One region of the Planococcus shenhongbingii genome, then DNA from elsewhere that is predicted to be linked to it. Evidence: riboswitches for the same ligand, from Rfam matches in the RefSeq annotation. Region 1 holds a riboswitch; the other holds the start of a gene.
What was found. A riboswitch is a leader RNA that binds a small molecule or an ion and turns the genes downstream of it on or off. The one in region 1 is predicted to bind S-adenosylmethionine.
Positions count from the first base shown of each region.

Region 1 (6,184 bases):
TGGCCGCGTTATATAAAGGGGCGCTGTGGAATTTCAGCAGCCAGAGCAAGAAACAAATTGAGCAGCAGCTGGCAAAAGTGCCGGATGCAGAGCCGCAAAAAGTTACAGAAGAGATGCTGGAGCAGCTTCCGGCACCTGTGCAAAAATGGCTGGAAAATGCAGGGATTGTAGGAAAGGACCAAATCCGCACTATATTTCTAAGGCAAACTGGCTGGATGAGGTTGAAGCCGGAACAGCAGGAGTGGACAAAAGCTGAAGCTGAACAGACCATTACAACCGATCCGCCGTCATTCACTTGGACAGTGAAGATGAACATGCTGCCTTTTATCCAAATCGTCGGCCGCGACAGTTTCGAAGCTGGAAAAGCTGAATTGCTCATTAAAGCGGCGGGGCTATTTCCAGTCGCCCGAGAAGCGGATAATGATAAAACCGATCAGTCGGCATTGCAGCGGTACTTAATGGAAGTGTCCTGGTATCCGACTGCCGCCATCAGCCCGTATATCAAGTGGGAAGAAATTGATGGAAACACGGCCAAGGCGACAATGGATTATCAGGGAGTATCAGGTTCAGCGACCTATCATTTTAAGGAAGACGGCGAGCTGGAAAAAATTATCGCTCTTCGGTATAAGGACAGTAGCCCAGAAGCGCCTCTTGTACCTTGTGTTGCTGAAATCAAAGAACATCACAGCGCGGGCGGGATTAAAGTTCCTTCTAAAGTCGAAATCACGTGGCAATTGGAAGAAGGAGATTTTACCTGGTATAAATTCGAAGTTCACGCAGCCGAGTTTGATCCAATACAAGCTGTAAAAAATACCCCGCTATAAGTGGGCTACAGAATCGAGCTTTCAGAAGCTGATTAATCCGTCTGAAGGGAAAGCGAAGAACGGTGCCGCCTGGGCTTCCGTAAAAGCATCAGAAAAAGTGCCCGTCTAGCTTTGCCTAATCCATGGACGGGGTTCTAAGAAATATATTAGATAAAAATATATTTAGATGTCCCTTCTTTTCCTAAGCGGCAAAGTTCATTCCATAATAGAAATATAAAAATCGGAAAATTATGATAAGCTAAAGAAGATCGGTAAAAAATATACTTAAAGCAGCAGGTGGAATAGTTTAATAGTGCGGGTTCTTGAAGAAAGGAATCGGGGACATTATTAAAAATTTAGTCCTTGCTTTAAAATTAGCATGGAGGTTGTTATGAAGTATTTAATTAAAGAAGAGAATCGGGTCCAGATGTATCAGGTTTTTAAGTATCTTAAATACGAAATACCGCTGCAGGAAATAATGCTCATTAAGAAGCATAATAAAGAATCGGTTATCTATGCTTTGTATAACGAAGAAGGAAATGTCTATTTACTGACAGATATTTCGGTTAGGAATGAGTGTGTCTATGGTAATGGCGGCTTTGCTAAACCCTATTGCAAAATTGAAGAGATTGATGATTACTCTTTGAAGACATTAGATTCAGATGCTTACAACTGGTATATGACTCATGCGAAATAATCACAGCTAAAAACCATCAGTTCAACTTATATATAAAGAATCTGACGACTTAACACAGAAAGTTCTTTCTTTTTCAACAAATAAACTTGACCTGAAGCCTGGATGCAGGTACGATTTAAAAATATAAATTGAAAATTCAATCAGAAGGAATCCAACTGCCTGTTAAAGTGGAATAACAACTGAATAGTGAATTCTTATCGAGAGAAGTCGAGGGACTGGCCCTATGACGCTTCAGCAACCAGCCATTTATGGTCAGGTGCTAATTCCAGCAGGCATGCAAATGTCTGGCAGATGAAAAGGAACGAGTTTATTAATCGTAAAGCCTTCTTTTTCAAAGATGGCTTTTTTTGTATATTTAGGAGGCGAAAGCATGGGTTTATTAGATGAGCTAAAGACGAGAATATTGACGGCAGACGGAGCAATGGGAACGTTATTATATTCATACGGCATTGAATACTGCAACGAGGAATTGAATTTGCAGCGGCCGGAAATCATCGAAAAGATCCATCAGGAATACATTCAGGCCGGCGCAGATATCATTCAGACCAATACGTATGGCGGCAATGCTTTGAAACTTGCGCGTTACGGGCTTGAGCATCAAGTGAAAGAAATCAACGAAGCGGCAATCCGCATCGCAAAACGGGCGGCCGCTCCGGGCGGGCAATTTGTCTTTGGAACAATCGGCGGCATCCGGGGCATCCGGAAAAGCGATGCGACTTTGCAGGAAATCATCACGATGGTGGACCAGCAAGCAGGCTATTTGCTGGCAGGAGACCCGGATGCCTTGCTGCTTGAGACATATTATGATTTTGAAGAACTGGCTGAAACCGTCATCCATCTACGGAAAGTGACCGATGTGCCGTTGATTGCCCAAGTGTCCATGCACGAGCCGGGTATCTTGCAAAACGGTCTGGCTTTGAATGACGCCTTGCACCAACTGGAAGAATTAGGCGCTGATATTGTCGGCGTTAATTGCCGGTTGGGGCCACACCATACGATTCAAGCGCTGGAAGAAGTGTCGTTGCCGAAAAAAGCTTTCCTTTCAGCTTATCCGAACGCCAGTTTATTGGATCTTGAAAATGGCCGGGTGGTTTATGAATCGGAAGCAGATTATTTCGGGCGCGCAGGTTTATTATTAAGAGAAGAAGGGGCGCGCTTGATCGGCGGCTGTTGCGGCACGACGCCAAAACACATCGAAGCGCTGAAAAAACGCATCGGCAATTTAAAGCCGGTTACTGAAAAAGAAGTGGTGAAGAAAAAGCCAATCGTCATTCGGGAAGCGGAAGCACTTGAAGAAGCGCCGCTTCATGAAAAAGCAAAAACGGAGCGTACCATTATTGTGGAATTGGATACGCCGAAGCATTTAGATATTACAAAGTTCATCGAAGGGTCAAAAGCGCTGAATGCAGCAGGAGTGGACGCAGTTACTATGGCCGACAATTCGCTTGCCTCTCCCAGGGTCAGCAATTTGGCGATGGGCGCCATTTTGAAACACCAGGAACAAATCCGTCCGCTAGCGCATATAACATGCCGTGACCGGAACTTGATCGGCTTGCAGTCGCATTTGATGGGGCTGGATGCCCTCGGAATCCATGATATCCTAGCAGTAACGGGAGATCCGACAAAAGTGGGGGATTTTCCTGGAGCGACCAGTGTTTATGATGTATCGAGCCTGGAATTGATCCAGTTGATCAAAAAGCTGAATGAAGGCATTTCATTTTCCGGGAAACCGCTGCGCAAAAAAGCGAACTTCTCCGTCGCCGCTGCGTTCAACCCGAATGTCCGCGTTTTAGACCGGGCAGTGGCGCGTTTGGAGAAGAAAATTGAAAGCGGCGCGGATTATTTCATTTCGCAGCCGGTTTATACGAAAGAGAAAATCATTGAAATTTATGAAGCGACCAAGCATCTGGATACGCCGATTTTCCTCGGAGTAATGCCTTTGACCAGCATCCGCAGTGCCGAATTCCTGCATAATGAAGTGCCGGGCATCAAATTGTCGGAAGATGCGCTCGAGCGGATGCGCGCTTGCGGCGATGATAAAGACCGTGCCAGCGCAGAAGGCATCCAAATCGCAAAAGAACTGATTGATACAGCAGCGGAATTATTCAATGGCATTTACTTGATTACGCCATTTTTCCGCTATGATATGTCTTTGGAATTGATCGATTATATCCGCCAACTTGATATACAGAAAGAGAGCGATCGCAGCCATGTCCAAACAGCTAATTGAACAACTTGAAAAAAGAATTTTAATTATTGACGGAGCTATGGGGACGATGATTCAGAATGCTGATTTGTCAGCAGAAGATTTCGGCGGAGAGCAGCTTGACGGCTGCAACGAGTATTTGAATATCGTTCGTCCGAATGTGATTGAAAGCGTCCACCATGCTTATTTGGAGGCGGGCGCTGATATTATCTGTACGAACACCTTTGGCGGCACATCGATCGTGCTGGATGAATACGATCTCGGCAGACAGGCAGCGGAAATCAACCGCCGGGCGGTGGAAATTGCGAAACGCAGCACAGCCGCTTTTTCAACGCTGGAATGGCCGCGTTTTGTGGCAGGTGCAATCGGCCCGACGACAAAAACCTTATCCGTGACGGGCGGCGTAACATTTGATGAAATGCTGGATAATTTCTATGTGCAAGCGACAGCGCTCGTCGAAGGCGGCGCAGATTTGATTTTACTGGAAACGAGCCAGGATATGCTGAATGTCAAAGCAGCAACGATTGGCATCAAGAAAGCGTTTGAAGAAACCGGCATCGAGCTGCCGATCATGGTGTCCGGAACCATCGAGCCGATGGGAACGACGCTTGCGGGGCAGAGCATTGAAGCGTTCTATATTTCAATTGAACACGTCAAGCCGCTGTCAGTCGGCTTGAACTGCGCGACGGGTCCTGAGTTTATGACGGATCATATCCGTTCTTTAGCTGAGCTTTCGGATGGCTATGTCAGCTGTTATCCGAACGCCGGGCTGCCGGATGAAGAAGGCCATTACCACGAGACGCCCGAATCTTTGTCGAAAAAACTGCGCGGATTTGCCGAGAAAGGCTGGCTCAATGTAGTCGGCGGCTGTTGCGGAACGACACCGGCCCATATTAAAGCCGTCAGGGAAGCGATGGAAGGGTTAGCACCGAGAAAGCCGGAAGCAGCCGGACATGGCCATGTGATTTCTGGCATCGAGCCGCTGCAATACGATGAATCGATGCGCCCGCTGTTTATCGGGGAGCGAACGAATGTCATCGGTTCCCGTAAATTCAAGCGGCTGATTATCGATGGCCGATTTGAAGAAGCTTCTGAAATTGCCCGGGCACAAGTGAAGAACGGAGCGCATGTCATCGATATTTGTTTGGCAAACCCGGACCGCGATGAGCTCGAAGACATGACCAACTTTATGAAGGAAGTTGTCAAAAAAGTGAAAGTTCCGCTTGTTATTGATTCCACGGATGAAGCCGTCATTGAAGCAGCGTTGAAATTTTCCCAAGGGAAAGCCATCATCAATTCGATCAATCTGGAAGACGGAGAAGAACGGTTTGACGCGGTTATGCCGCTCGTGAAGAAATACGGCGCGGCCGTTGTGGTTGGGACAATCGACGAACCGGGCATGGCTGTCACGCGCGAACGGAAGCTTGAAGTTGCTGAACGATCGTATGATTTATTGGTCAATAAATGGGGGCTTGCGCCGGAAGACATCATTTTCGATCCGCTCGTATTTCCGGTCGGGACTGGCGATCAGCAATACATCGGTTCCGCGGTGGAGACCATTGAAGGAATCCGCCTGATCAAGCAGAAATTTCCGCGCTGTCTGACAGTTCTAGGCATCAGCAACGTATCATTCGGCTTGCCGCCAGTCGGCCGTGAAGTGCTGAATGCGGTGTATTTATACCACTGCACGCAGGCAGGGCTTGACTATGCCATCGTCAATACGGAAAAACTGGAGCGCTACGCTTCAATTCCGCAAAAAGAAATTGAAATGGCGAACGAGTTGCTGTTTACGACGACTGATAAGACCTTAGCCGACTTTACGGATTTTTACCGCGATAAGAAAAAGGAAAAAACCGAAGACGATATTCCAAAAACGGTTCCTGAACGGCTTGCCTATTATATTCTGGAAGGCACGAAAGAAGGGCTGATTCCGGATTTGGAAAAAGCGCTCGACCTGTATGATACGCCGCTTGATGTCATTAACGGTCCGCTGATGGAAGGCATGGCTGAAGTGGGCCGCCTGTTCAATGATAACCAGCTGATTGTGGCGGAAGTGCTGCAAAGCGCCGGCGTGATGAAAGCGGCGGTTTCTTTCCTGGAAGGGTTTATGGAGAAAAAAGAAGACGATTCCGGCAAAGGCAAAATTGTTCTGGCAACAGTTAAAGGTGATGTCCATGATATCGGCAAAAATCTGGTGGATATCATTCTCAGCAATAATGGCTATAAAGTCATCGATGTCGGCATCAAAGTGACGCCAGCGACGTTGATCGAAGTGATCCGCAAAGAAAAGCCGGATATGATCGGCTTATCCGGGCTTCTCGTCAAATCGGCAAAACAGATGGTCATCACAGCCCAGGACTTCAAGGAAGCAGGCATTGATGTGCCGATTCTGGTCGGAGGCGCGGCATTGTCGCGGCGCTTTACCGAAACCAAAATCGCCGCGGAATATGACGGTCCGGTCATTTACGCAAAAGATGC
Region 1 covers NZ_CP129235.1:579,840-586,023, forward strand. The annotation lists gene QWY16_RS03045 (DUF6920 family protein) at 1-824, shown strand, start outside; gene QWY16_RS03050 (hypothetical protein) at 1,195-1,500, shown strand; SAM riboswitch class I at 1,692-1,798, shown strand; gene QWY16_RS03055 (bifunctional homocysteine S-methyltransferase/methylenetetrahydrofolate reductase) at 1,871-3,730, shown strand; gene metH (methionine synthase) at 3,711-6,184, shown strand, end outside.

Region 2 (6,184 bases), 1.7 Mb from region 1:
CACTTTCGGTACAAAAATCGTGATTAAAGCTACAATCAGTCCGCCGATGGCTCCCACCAGGATTAACGGCATTGCGCTGTTTGGATTGCTGAGGAACTGATTCCAGGAATAGACGGACGTAGCCAGCAATAAAAGCATTAGAATTAATGTCTTATTCACAGTGCCTTGGATGGTCATTTGCTTGCCTGCTACAGCCCCATCGAATTTTTTGAACGACTCATCATTTAAACTCGGGTTTCCACTTCTCAATTGTCTCACCTCTTTTAATAGTTGAAGCAGCTCCAATTATCTCCCTACATTCCAAATGGACGAAATCAGTTAAATATAAGTTCAATTCTTTGAAAATGCTTCAACTTGTACTACGTTTCGGGCGAGCGGAAAGTTTCAATGAAATGGGATGAAGCGCATATTTTTTTGCTTATGCGGCGAAACGGAAATGGTTTGAAGAAAAAGAAGGGGAACAGAAAGTATTCCAGCAGGGAAAGATAGTAAACGAGATCGAAAGGAAAGTATTTTCGCCCGAAAGGAAAGTAAATCCGTTTACTGGAACTAACTTTCTCTCCAGAGCCTAATAAATTACATTAAAAAAGGCTTTTCAGCAGAAATAATGTCGGCACGTCTGGGCAGTGGACAGCGGACTGGAAAAACTGCTGTGATTAAAGAGCGGAGGGTATAAGGCTTTAAAACGATATGCTTTTTATAGGTTCATATACCTCTATAAATGATCATCTTAATAATTCTTTTACAATAAAATTATCTTTTGCCCTATTGTGTATCTTTTCAAGCATTGGTATCATGAAAAACGATGCAAGTTTAATATAAATGTAAAATATATCTTATTTTATTTTTCGTCAAAACAAATATATATCAAAAATAAATGAAATACATCAAATTTTAAGTTGTTCAGTATTTATTCGGGAGGAACACCATGCGCTTTCAGGGAAACAGTTTAGAAGAACTAGAAGAATTAGAGCAAGAACTGCTGGGCCTTGGCGAAACCAAGCTCGGCGGTTTAAGTTATTCCAAGATAGAAGTGTACGATGCCATGCACAGTCAATTAGAAGAACTGGTGCAAGACGATGAAGATTATCGCGCTTATTATAGCTACATCAAGAAAAAGTTAGTATCCTACTTATTGCGCTATGGCATGCACACGTACACGGATCATCTAACCATCTATGAGGATACGGAAAAGGTTCTGAAAAAAGTTCTTTCTTACGATTCCCAAAATCCGATTGCGGCTTACCGCCTCGGCTTTTTGGCTTACCGTTCAGGTATCCATAGCGAAGCGGTGATGTACTTCCAGCAGGCATTGAACAGCCAGACTTTTTATACCGACGAGCACTTTTTGCTGAACGCTGAACAAATCAGCCGCGCCGTCCTGTATTTGACGAACAGTGCTCTGCATACCGCTATCCAAGGTGAAGTGCCTTCATGCGACATAATTTCCACCGGCTATACATCGTTGCCAACGCAGCTTTGCTACAACGACGGCATGCTGAAGTGCCACGCTTACCGGATTGTGACGCCTTTCGGTGCTGTGCTTTGCTCGGAAGAAGAAAGCGGCGAGCAGCAGATGAAAGATGTCATTTCCCTGAAATTCAATAAATTTGGCGCTCTCTTGACCTACAATGGCATTTCGGAACAGCTGTCACCTGTCCAAGCCAATGTACTGCGCTATCTATTGGTGAAAACCCGCCGCGGTGAAGCGGCAACTCCGTGGTCGCTGAAAGACTACTTCCTGTTTACGCATGTCATCACAGGCGTTCCGGAAAAAACATTTTCATCAGTGGTTGCAGAAGTGAAGCGAATCATGGCTGAAATGGAAATTCCAGCGTCGATAAAAGTGGCGGAAGATGAAAAATCCGGGTATTATTTTGACGGTTCGTCGCCATTCGTGGTTATCGACCGAGTGGATGAGGAACTGTCCCTCTAGCAGCCAGATTGAAGCCGATAGTTGATTTTTACTAAAAAAGGTTTGACAGTAGTCACAATCTTTAATACTATTAGAAACATGTTAAACACAATTGCATATGGAACATTATCAAGAGAGACCGAGGGACAGGCCCTATGACGTCCAGCAACCTACAGAGCGATCTGAGAAGGTGCTAATTCCTGCAGAATGATTTCATTCTGAGAGATAAGCCTAATCCATTCGGTGCCTCTTTCTTTATGAAAGAGGCATTTTTTATTGGCAAAAAAGGAGGGACACCATGATCAGCATCACGAATCTTTCAAAAGGCTATCAAACGAAAAAAGGGACGGTTACTGGAGTCGATAACGTCACGCTGACAATCAACGAAGGCGAGGTGTTTGGGATTGTCGGCTACTCAGGGGCTGGGAAAAGCTCCTTGCTTCGCTGCATGAACTTGCTGGAGCGCCCGACAAGCGGCGAAATTAAAGTGGATGGCTTGGATTTGGCCAAACTGAAAGGTGAAAAGCTGCGGCAAGCCAGGCTAAAAATCGGTATGATCTTTCAGCATTTCTACTTGATCAGCCAAAAGACCGTGGCTGAAAATATCGCTTTTGCATTGAAAGCGGCCAATTTGCCAAAAGGCCAAATAGCGAAACGCGTCGACGAACTGCTCAACATGGTCGGCTTGACCGATAAGAAAGACGTCTATCCGGCACAGCTGAGCGGCGGCCAAAAGCAGCGTGTCGGCATTGCCCGGGCATTAGCAAATAACCCGTCCGTTCTGTTATGCGATGAAGCCACATCCGCCCTCGACCCAAATACAACCTTATCGATTTTGCGGCTGCTGAAAAAAATCAACCGGGAGCTGAACATCACCATCGTGTTAATCACCCATGAAATGAATGTCGTGAAAGAAATCTGCGACCGCATGGCAGTGATGCAAGACGGCCGTGTCATCGAAGAAGGAGAAGTCTACGATTTGTTCTCAGCTCCGAAAGCGGAACTGACCAAGGAATTTATCTCATCGGTCGTATCGTTCGATGTGCCACAGCCAATCCTTGCAGCTTGTACAGGACGTGTCATCAAAGTGCAGTTCAAGGGAGCGGTCGCCGGAGAAGGCGTCATCACCGATACGGTTCAGAACTTTGACGTCAAAGGGAATTTCCTCCATGGCTCAATCGAATATATACAGGAAAAGCCTCTTGGCTTGTTCCTGATGGAAATACAGGGCAGGCCCGATAATATTCACCGGGCCATCACTTATATGGAAGGCCGGGGAGCAAATGTGGAGGTGATTGCAAATGGGATTTGATTTTCAGCATATGATGGAATTATGGCCGGACATCTCAAAAGCGTTCGGCGAAACTTTATATATGATCGGCGTGTCTCTCGCTATTGCGATCGTCATCGGCTTGCCGCTCGGCATCGTATTGTTTGTCACTGATAAAGGCTTGTTTTTGCAAAACCGTTTCATCAAGTCCGTGTTAGGCTTTGCCGTCAATATGATCCGGTCGATTCCGTTCATCATCTTGCTTGTCGCTTTGATTCCACTTACAAAATTGTTGGTCGATTCCACAATCGGCCCAGCAGCAGCGAGCGTATCGCTGTCGGTTGCCGCGATTCCGTTTTTCGCCCGCATCGTCGAGACGTCACTGCGTGAAATCGATAAAGGCGTCATCGAAGCAGCGGTTGCTGTCGGCGCCACGCCGTGGATGATTATTAAAGATGTGCTGCTGCCGGAAGCAAAAGCCGGCATCATCCAAGGGATTACCATCACCATCATCTCACTCGTCGCTTACTCTGCGATGGCAGGAGTGGTCGGAGGCGGCGGCATCGGCGACTTGGCGATCCGCTTCGGCTATTACCGCTACGACAACACCATCATGATCGTCACCGTCGTCATCTTGATTGTTCTTGTCCAAATCCTTCAGCAACTGGGAGACTGGACTTCTAAAGCAGTAGACAAACGATAAATAAGGGAGAGAACCTCACATGAAAAAATTCTTATTGCCAGCTATCCTGCTCGTACTACTGACATTGCTCGCTGCTTGCGGCGGCGAAGAATCCAGCGCCGACAGCAAGTCCATCAAACTTGGCGGCACAGCCGGCCCATACAGCGATATGCTAACCCAAGCATTCAAACCGGCTCTTGAAGAAAAAGGCTATACAGTAGAAATCGTTGAGTTCAGCGATTACATCCAGCCGAATAACGCTTTGGACAACGGTGATCTGGACGCTAACTTATTCCAGCATTCGGTTTACCTGGAAAACTTCTCGAAAGAAAACGGCATGGATTTGACCGGATTGATTACAGTGCCGACTGCTCCGATGGGTATTTATTCCAATAAATATGATTCGATCGAAGAAATTAAAGATGGTTCAACCATCGCCATTCCGAACGATCCGGTCAATGCAGCTCGGACATTCTTAGTGCTGCAGGACCACGGCTTGATCACATTGAACCCCGATGGAGAAGAATTGACAGTTTCAGAAAAAGACCTCGAAACAAATACGAAAAATCTGGTGTTCCAGCCGATCGAAGCCGGTGGATTGCCGCGTGCAGTTGAAAGCTCAGACTTGGCAGCTGTTCCAGGGAACTTCGCCTTAGCGGCTGATATGGACTTGCTAGAGGCATTGGTTCTTGAAAACATGCCGGACCAATACCGCAACTTGGTAGCAGTTAAAACCGAAAACAAAGACAAACAGCTTTCAAAAGATCTGGTGGAAATTGTAGAATCACCGGAATTTGAAGCATTGATCGATTCTGATTTTGAAGGATTCGGCAAGCCGGAATGGATGGCAAACCGCTAAGAAAGGGAGATTATTGTGGAAGATATCGTTGTAAAAGGAGCTCCGGCTGAATATGTCTGTAATGTCGGAGTGCTAAATGGCCTTGAAGATAAACTGCTTGACAGAAATATCAGAAAAGTGCTGATTTTGACTGGCACCAAATCCTGGAAAGCGCTGAAACCTTATTTTCCAGAACTCGAAAAAGTTGAAGTGGCTTTTGAAATCTACCAGGGAGAATGCTCTCTCCCGGAAATCGCCCGTGTTGCCGAGATTGCAAAATCTCTGGGAGCCGATGCCATTATCGGAGCCGGCGGCGGCAAAGTGCTTGATATTGCAAAAGCTGTTGCCAATGACAACGGCATTAAGTCGGTGCTGATTCCAACATTGGCATCAAACTGTGCGCCGTGGACACCGCTTAGTGTCATTTATACGGATGAAGGGACGATGACCCATTACACCATTTTTCAGGGAAGCGTCGATTTGCTATTGGTCGAACCAAGAGTGCTGATCGCCGCGCCGGTTCCGATGCTGATCGCCGGAATTGGTGACACCGTTGCCAAATGGTACGAAGCAGACGTCCAGATCAGCCGTTTTGAGGACCCGCCGATTGCCTTGAAAATCGCCCACTACACCGCCAGATTATGTGCCGACGAAATGTTCGAGAATGCGGAAGCGGCCATTGCTGACGCCAAACAAGGCGAATTATCGGACGCCTTCATTAAAGTGGCCGAAACCATCATCATGCTTGGGGGCATGGTCGGCGGTTTCGGTGAGAAATACGGCCGCGTCGCAGGTGCCCATGCGATCCACAACGCGATGACCATCGCGCCAGAATCCCATCAGGCGCTGCACGGCGACAAAGTGGCTTACGGAGTATTGGTGCAGCTGCTGCTCGAAAGGAAAGTAGAAGAAGCGGAGCGCTTGAAAGTGTTCTATAAAAAAGTTGGCCTGCCTGCTTCACTGAAAGAAGTTGGGATTCAGGGCCGATGGATTGAAGAAATCGCGGTACAGTCCACGCGAGAAAGTGAAACGATTCATGTGCTTAGGGAAGATCCGATTCGTGCAGATGAAGTTGCTGCAGTAATGACGAGAATCGAAGAAACCGTTAATGCACAAAGCAAGAATGAGGGTTAAACATAAAGTCTAGCTTAGAGAGTTTAACTTGTTGAAAACATAAACCGTACAACTCAAAAATCATTGTTAATACCGTTCGTAAATGTCAATGAAAATTAGTAAACGTTCGTAAAGTGTTTTGGCACTTTTACGAACGTTTTTTTGTTGTTTTTCAGCCTTTTTTAAAGCGTACGGAAACCTGTACTTTTACGAACGCTTTTTTATTACAAGTTATTGCAAAGGCATCTATTATTAGAAATCTGGAATGGTAAAATAAGTATATGAACTAGCGAAGAAAAAGGAAGTAGACGAAAATAGGACTGAATTTGAGAAGCATAGACCTTGGAGAGGAGGAGTGAGTATGGA
Region 2 covers NZ_CP129235.1:2,297,862-2,304,045, reverse strand. The annotation lists gene QWY16_RS11335 (Bax inhibitor-1/YccA family protein) at 1-249, opposite strand, end outside; gene QWY16_RS11330 (tetratricopeptide repeat protein) at 929-1,936, shown strand; SAM riboswitch class I at 2,039-2,147, shown strand; gene QWY16_RS11325 (methionine ABC transporter ATP-binding protein) at 2,214-3,227, shown strand; gene QWY16_RS11320 (methionine ABC transporter permease) at 3,217-3,888, shown strand; gene QWY16_RS11315 (MetQ/NlpA family ABC transporter substrate-binding protein) at 3,908-4,726, shown strand; gene QWY16_RS11310 (iron-containing alcohol dehydrogenase family protein) at 4,742-5,839, shown strand.
Region 2: another riboswitch for S-adenosylmethionine. It lies ahead of QWY16_RS11325 (methionine ABC transporter ATP-binding protein); the one in region 1 lies ahead of QWY16_RS03055 (bifunctional homocysteine S-methyltransferase/methylenetetrahydrofolate reductase).